2 regions of the Sporosarcina sp. Y1011 genome follow, and region 1 is predicted to be linked to the other one. Evidence: riboswitches for the same ligand, from Rfam matches in the RefSeq annotation. Region 1 holds a riboswitch; the other holds the start of a gene.
What was found. A riboswitch is a leader RNA that binds a small molecule or an ion and turns the genes downstream of it on or off. The one in region 1 is predicted to bind FMN.
Positions count from the first base shown of each region.

Region 1 (3,413 bases):
TGATATAGAGGATAACCGTTCAAATTCGAAAATTCTTGAACGGCTTAAGCAGGACGAAAGGCTGAGTGACCACCGTCGCAAGCGATCGTTAAGGTGGATGCCGGCATTGGTAGCTATCGCCGCTCTGCTAGTTGTAGGGCTTCTAATCCCATCGATGTTGCGGGGAGATGACAGCGCAATGAAGTCTGAAAGTGCAGACTCGGCTGTGATGAAGAGTGATGACTTTGACACTTCTACAGCAGGAGATGAATCGGCTAACATGGCTACCGTTGAAGAAAAGATGGAAAAGTCTTCTACCTTGATGGCAGAAATGGAGAGTGGTACGCATCATTTTGCTGTCTATCCCGAAGATCTTGAAGATGCTACATTATTCCACATAGGACTTGTAGGTGATCAGGCATCAAGCATTCCTGTTTCTTTCGTTATTCCAAACAGTCAAATCGAAGCGGATTTTGGGACTTTGAATCCGACAAGTTATGATTTATACACAAAATATGCGGTGCGTATCGACGAGGAAGCGCTCGGATTTACTGCATATCATCCTTATGAAGGTGTTTTTATTCGGGATGATTTAGACCTTATCCACCGGCTTCCGAAGGGGCATGGCTATGACTTGGCGTCTGCTTCGATGGAAGTGTATTTCAATACATTGCAGGATACGTTTTACGGTTTTAAAGAAATGCAATTTCAGCACGAAGATGAATCGGCAGTCGTGTTCTCCGAAGTCGGGCAGCCCAGTACGCCAATGGTGTTAAAGAGTGGTATCAATCACATTAATTACTACTTATTTGAGCAAGAAGATGGACAGCAGTTTCTTTCATCCAACTTTTCGCAACCGCAGCCATCTATCGTAAAGGCGCTGCAACAGATGAGAATAAAGCCAAATGATGTTTTCCAGGCAGTCATTCCAGCTGCTATCGAATTTGAAGTAAATCAAGGAACTGAAGTGACTGTTGTAACATTCACAAAACCCCTGGACTTGGAAGGGATTGAGCCAATAAAAGGAATGTTGATGATTGAAGGTATGCTGTTAACGGCCGCTAGCTTTGGTGAACAGCTTCAATTTGAAAATGTAGTTCAAGAAGATTGGAACGGTTTTAACTTCAGTCAACCTTTACCGGTTCCGATTGGGTCTAATCCGCTACCTTTCATTTTGAAATGAAAAAAGAGTGCTTTGTAAACTGAACTGTTTACAAAGCACTCTTTTATATATACAATAGAAATGTAACATAATATTGATTCATCTTCGGGGCAGGGTGTAATTCCCGACCGGCGGTAAAGGAACTTTTTTTCCAAGCCCGCGAGCTTAACAGCTGATACCGGTGTGATTCCGGAGCCGACAGTATAGTCTGGATGGGAGAAGGTGAAGGTGCGGCCATCTTTTTGTGTTGTCCACAAAAAGGGTGCTAGTTTAATCATGGGTAAATAGGATATTTTCTCCTTTTAACTTGTGAAGATTTCGAGATGAATGCAGCAATAGATGCAAGTAAGTGAACACCAGAGTGTCCTAAAGTTAGACACATATTGATGTGAACGAGCGAAGCTGATGACGTATTGCGACATGTATCGGAAGCGAAACGTACCTTTTAACTCCTTAAAGCCTATTTGCTTTAGGGATTTTTTGTCGACATATATAGGATGGAACGGCCTTTCCTCTTTTGAAGTGAATCGCAAAAGGAGAGAGGAACAAATGACAAACAAGAAATTACGTAAGATGATTTTGATCGCGATACTAGGGAGTATTTCAACTGTTTTGATGCAGTTTAACTTCCCGTTACCTGCATTACCGGCATTCCTGAAAATTGATTTCAGTGAGATTCCTGCCGTTCTGGCAATCATGACTATGGGACCTGTAGCTGGAATATCGGTTGAATTGCTTAAAAATATTATGCACTGGTTCATGTCAGGGAGCCCGACTGGAGTACCTGTAGGAGAACTTGCAAACTTTGTAACGGGAGTACTCTTTATACTACCTATCTATTTCATCTTCAATAAATTCCGGACGGCTAAAGGCCTTACGGTCGGTCTGATTGCTGGAACAGTTGCGATGGCAGTCGGCATGAGCGTCCTGAACTATGTATTGTTCTTGCCAATGTACGGTTACTTCCTTAATATGCCGGCTATGTCAGGTGATGCATTGTACTCAATGATTGTATTGGGAATCTTACCATTTAACCTTGTCAAAGGTGTTATTCTAATGGTTATTACATTGCTACTTTTCAATAGTATGCAAAAATGGATTGCTCAACAGCGGTCACAATTAGCTTCTTAAATTACAAATGTCACGAGTCAAACTACTATATATAGAGAAAAGCCGTACCGGGAAGTTTTACCGGTACGGCTTTTCTATGTATTAATTAATTTAGTGACCTGAAGGTGAGTTCAGCGCGTTCAACACTGCATAGGACATGCTTGTGGAGTAATCTAGTGTAGTTGGGTCGGTATGGTATTTCCGACGTCAACTGAGAGGCGCAGAGCTAGTAATACTGGTTGGTGTATGTCGACTACTAATTTGAAATTAATCTTCGTATTTTAACGCATCGCCATCAAATGGTGCATCGGCAGTCTTGATTGAATCGGTTGGACAGCCATCGAAAGCATCTTCCAAATCTTCCATTAGTTCTTCTGGAACTTCCGCTGTACCCGTGTTATCATCGAGGATAACGTAAGCAATCCCCTCGTCATCATAATCGTATATATCTGGAGCAGCTGCTCCACACGCCCCACATGCGATGCATGTATCTTGGTCGACGATTGTATATTTAGGCATAGTCTTTTTCTCCTCTTTTCTCCGTACAAAAAATTTACTTCATAATCCATTCTAATGATGTTGACAAGAGTTTTCAACAAAAAACGTTTGTTTATCGGAGGAATTCAAAATGAATCTATTTTCAATACTATTAACCATCATAAGTAGAATAGATGGGGAACGCAAAATCTATGCGGGTTTTCACCTATTACGCGGCAAAAAATCGGGTCAGACTTTGCAGGATGTCGAATATTACGGCTTAAAAGAATTCTTTGGCATTTTACCAAAATTGTCGTTAGAAGAGTATAATTTAGTTGCTCATCAATTGGCGGATCAAGAACTTATTTTAACCATGAATGATTCATACGTCAAGTTGACTGAACAGGGAAATGCCAAAGTTGCAAAAATTCAATCTTACCAATTTAACGGTTGGGACTATAGAGGTCGTGAAATGATTTTTTTTGGAAGGTTATCGCTTACAGTTCAAACGGTCTCTAATTTTAAGGCAGGTGAAAAGTCTTTCATGCCAGTTCAAAAAGACCGCGATATCCAGCACTTTGTAAAATCTTTCTTACATACTTTGCCTATTGGCGATCCTGCGTTTTCTCGCTTGCTTAGCGAAGAGCTTCGCGTTTGCTTTACACGAAGCGGAATAAACGACATT
Region 1 is NZ_JBYHFP010000010.1:34,986-38,398, reverse strand. It holds gene AC25Y5_RS12325 (hypothetical protein) at 1-1,162, shown strand, start outside; FMN riboswitch at 1,239-1,369, shown strand; gene AC25Y5_RS12320 (ECF transporter S component) at 1,691-2,272, shown strand; gene AC25Y5_RS12315 (ferredoxin) at 2,519-2,770, opposite strand; gene AC25Y5_RS12310 (YpbB family protein) at 2,880-3,413, shown strand, end outside.

Region 2 (3,413 bases), on a different contig from region 1:
ATACTGATTTCAACATAAATGGCATTTTCTTTTTGTCTTACTGACACGACTTCTCCGGTGCCATCAACATGTCCGCTGACGATATGACCACCGAATCGACCATCTGCCGCCATTGCACGCTCAAGATTGACGGGACTCCCCGTTCGCAATGCATGAAGCGTTGTCGCCTTGACTGTTTCAGGCATGACGTCGGCAGAAAAATGATTACTTGAGAAGTCAGATACTGTCAAACAGACACCGTTCACTGACAAACTGTCACCTTTTTTAACATCGCTCAGCACTTTAGCGCAACGAATTGATAGTTGCATTGAATTCGATCCTGGTCTGACCGCTGAAACTGTTCCTATTTCTTCGATAATTCCAGTAAACAATTATAGTCAATCCTCCTTCAGGAACTTGTCGTTCAATCGGATATCGTCTCCGATTTGTTGCACATCTAAAAAACGGAGTGATTCTCATCCGCTATCCAGTTCTGCGTGTCGTCCACAAAAATAGATGCCTATTGCCAGTCAATTTCGGTGCCAGTTACAAATACAGTTCATCCGCCAAGTCTTCAGTGATGCAACTGCAAAGGAAACGGATGTCGCCTTCGACAAACAACTTCATGCTTATAATCTTTACATGACGATTTAAAATTACATTCAAAAAAGGTACATTTTCCGAAATCCTTTCAATTGAATCGAGAGGATGTTCGAAAAAGCAGGTTCCGACTCAGGTGAATCGAGTGTGAAAAAAATGTTTCTGTAGCGCAGTCAGTTACGACATTAGCTGTTTTGGGCGTCCTGAGATACCGTTCTAAAATAGTTCGAATTGGATTCTTTCCACCATGGGGCAAACGGGTGGTGAGGAAAGGGTTATTGTGAAGTACGGTTTGTACGCCAACCAAAATAGCATCATGGATATTGCGGAGGTGATGGATAATAAGTAATCCATTTGCTGTCCCCATTTTGCGTTGAAAGTCTACCGTCAAGAGTTGCGGCGGCTTTCAAGGTGTCGTATGGTGTCCCGTATTTGCTAAAATACAAAAATGCTTGTTTTGACTGCTCTGCCTCTTGTTGTAAAATGCCGGAGATGACATCGATTCTCGCTACTTTAAGAAGCCCGACTCCTGTTCCATTGACGGAAGGATTCGGATGGAAAGACGCAACAAAGAAACGTTGAATTCCTGACGACCTAAGTAGTTCTGTACACGAAAGTGTTTTCCAACTATGGAAAAACTGTTCTAGTGCCAAGTATAGATCTGCACCAACAGAATTCAAACCTGTCATCGTCAGTGCCTGCACTTCTGTATAAGGTCTAGCTCGCAAATGTGCACCGGTCCCTAATATCCGACCGTCTTTCGCACAAACAGCACCGACGAGTAGATTCGGCGAGGCTTGTCCCTGTGCAGTTCGCACCAGTTCAAGAGCAACTCTCATATAATGTTGAGGTTTCATTTGCATTCCCCCTTTCACTATTTGAAAGGGCAGAGCTTGCAAGCATAGTACGTATAGCCAAAACACTTCTCCCATCCAGACTGTAACTGTCGGTGCCGGAATTTCACCAGCTCCACCGCCTTCCAAACGAAGAAGGACGGGTCACGGACTTACGAGCTATGCTCGATCACCGTCGGTAAGGAATTTCACCTTGCCCCGAAGAGTTTGTTTATACGTACCGATTTAAAGTTAACATACTTTTATAAAAAAAACAAAAAAACTCAGTTCGTTTCAAAACGGAACTGAGTCTCAGTCATCATTGTCCTTATTCTTTTAAGTCTCCAATCGAATCGATATCAATGTATTACGGAACAACTAGACCAAATTTTGAAACCTTCCTACTTACGCCAAGTTCTTCAAATTTACCAACGGACTTCCAGGATATGCGTTGAAGTTTAATGCTATCTAAGCTTCGAGTGGTGCCTCTGGACTAAAGTCAGCACCCCCTGTTGTGAATGAAGATTTTATTTTACCACTTTCGCTTTCAATTCAATTTCAACATTTCCTTTTATCGCCCGGCTAATCATACAGGATGTTTCTGCCTTTTCCGCAAGTTTATAAGCAAGTGCTTCATCCTTTTCAGTCGCATCCAGTTTCAAAACGATTTGGGGTTTATGTATAATCTTTTTGTATGTAATGACACCGTTTGTTACATCGACAATCCCCACAGACTCCATTGTCAACGCTTCCTTTTCAAGCTTACTGCGTTCCATCATCGCAGCGAGCGTAATAATATAGCATGTCGCGGCTGCTCCTAATAACATTTCATCAGGGTTTGTACCTACTCCTGGACCATCCATTTCAGGAGGTATTGACACTGTTGTCTTCAAATTCCCCGTGTCAATCGTTCCGATATCATTTCGTAAACCTGGCCAATCCGCTTTCAAATAAAAGTGATGTTCTGCCATCGTGTATGCCCCCCTTATATTTTGTTGCTGTAATCATCTGTACAATTCTATTTTACACTTCAGTCTCAATTCGTAGTATTAAATTGATTGGCATTTTCCAATAGCTTATCTGAAAGTAAGGATAGCTCTGCTCCCGTTTTCTCAACTTCTTGCATCGCTTCGACTTGCTCCTGAAACGCCTGTATCATTAGCACTGCATTACTCTTATTTTTCTTTGAAACATTTCCCACTTGTTGCGTAGATTGTTCCAACAAGGGTAGGCCGCTTTCCAATAAGTCTAATTGTTCTTTCATAATGAACAACTTTTGATCCAATAGTCGAATATGATTTGTAGCTTCTTTAAAATTCTCACTATTTTCATAAGTCATGCTCTCAAAAGCCGTCGCTTTCTGTTTCATTTTTTCTATGTAAGCAGTAGAATTATCAACAGATTGTTCCATTTCAGAAATCGTTCCTTTTATTTCTTCTGTTGCATTGGCAGATTGCTCCGCTAAACGTTGTACCTCGTTCGCTACTACTATGAAACCTGCTCCTGCATTTCCAGCTCTTGATGCTTCAATTTTCGCATTTAATGCAAGCATGCGTGTTTGGTTCGTAATTTTGTCAATTGTCGTAACAACTTGTGATACAGACAAGAACTTTTTTTGTAAAGCATCAATCGTTTGAATGACGCTTTTCATACTATCAAAGAAGGTATGCATACTATTAGCAGCTTCGATTGTCGAATCCTCTCCAGCTTTTACGACTTGCTCCGTAACTGTTGCCACTTGAAATACTTCGTCCATTTTATTGAACATTACACCCATTTGCATTTTCATATGCTGAAAAGCTTGTTGCTGAGATACTGAAACTGAAACTGTCTCCGATGCAATCTTCTCTAACTCCGAAACTTGAACTTTTAAATAATCGTTTTTCGTTAGAAGTGTATTTGAATTCTCATTTAAGTGACTCCCGGTCTGCGCTAATTGTGTACTGGTGTTTTTAATTTCCACTAGCATCTGAGACATATTGTTGATCATCATCTGGAAAC
Region 2 is NZ_JBYHFP010000001.1:160,867-164,279, reverse strand. It holds gene ribE (riboflavin synthase) at 1-371, opposite strand, end outside; gene AC25Y5_RS00840 (RibD family protein) at 671-946, opposite strand; gene AC25Y5_RS00835 (bifunctional diaminohydroxyphosphoribosylaminopyrimidine deaminase/5-amino-6-(5-phosphoribosylamino)uracil reductase RibD) at 894-1,436, opposite strand; FMN riboswitch at 1,496-1,643, opposite strand; gene AC25Y5_RS00830 (OsmC family protein) at 1,940-2,383, opposite strand; gene AC25Y5_RS00825 (methyl-accepting chemotaxis protein) at 2,449-3,413, opposite strand, start outside.
Region 2: it holds a riboswitch for FMN, as region 1 does, so the genes downstream of both, AC25Y5_RS00835 (bifunctional diaminohydroxyphosphoribosylaminopyrimidine deaminase/5-amino-6-(5-phosphoribosylamino)uracil reductase RibD) here and AC25Y5_RS12320 (ECF transporter S component) in region 1, are expected to answer to the same signal.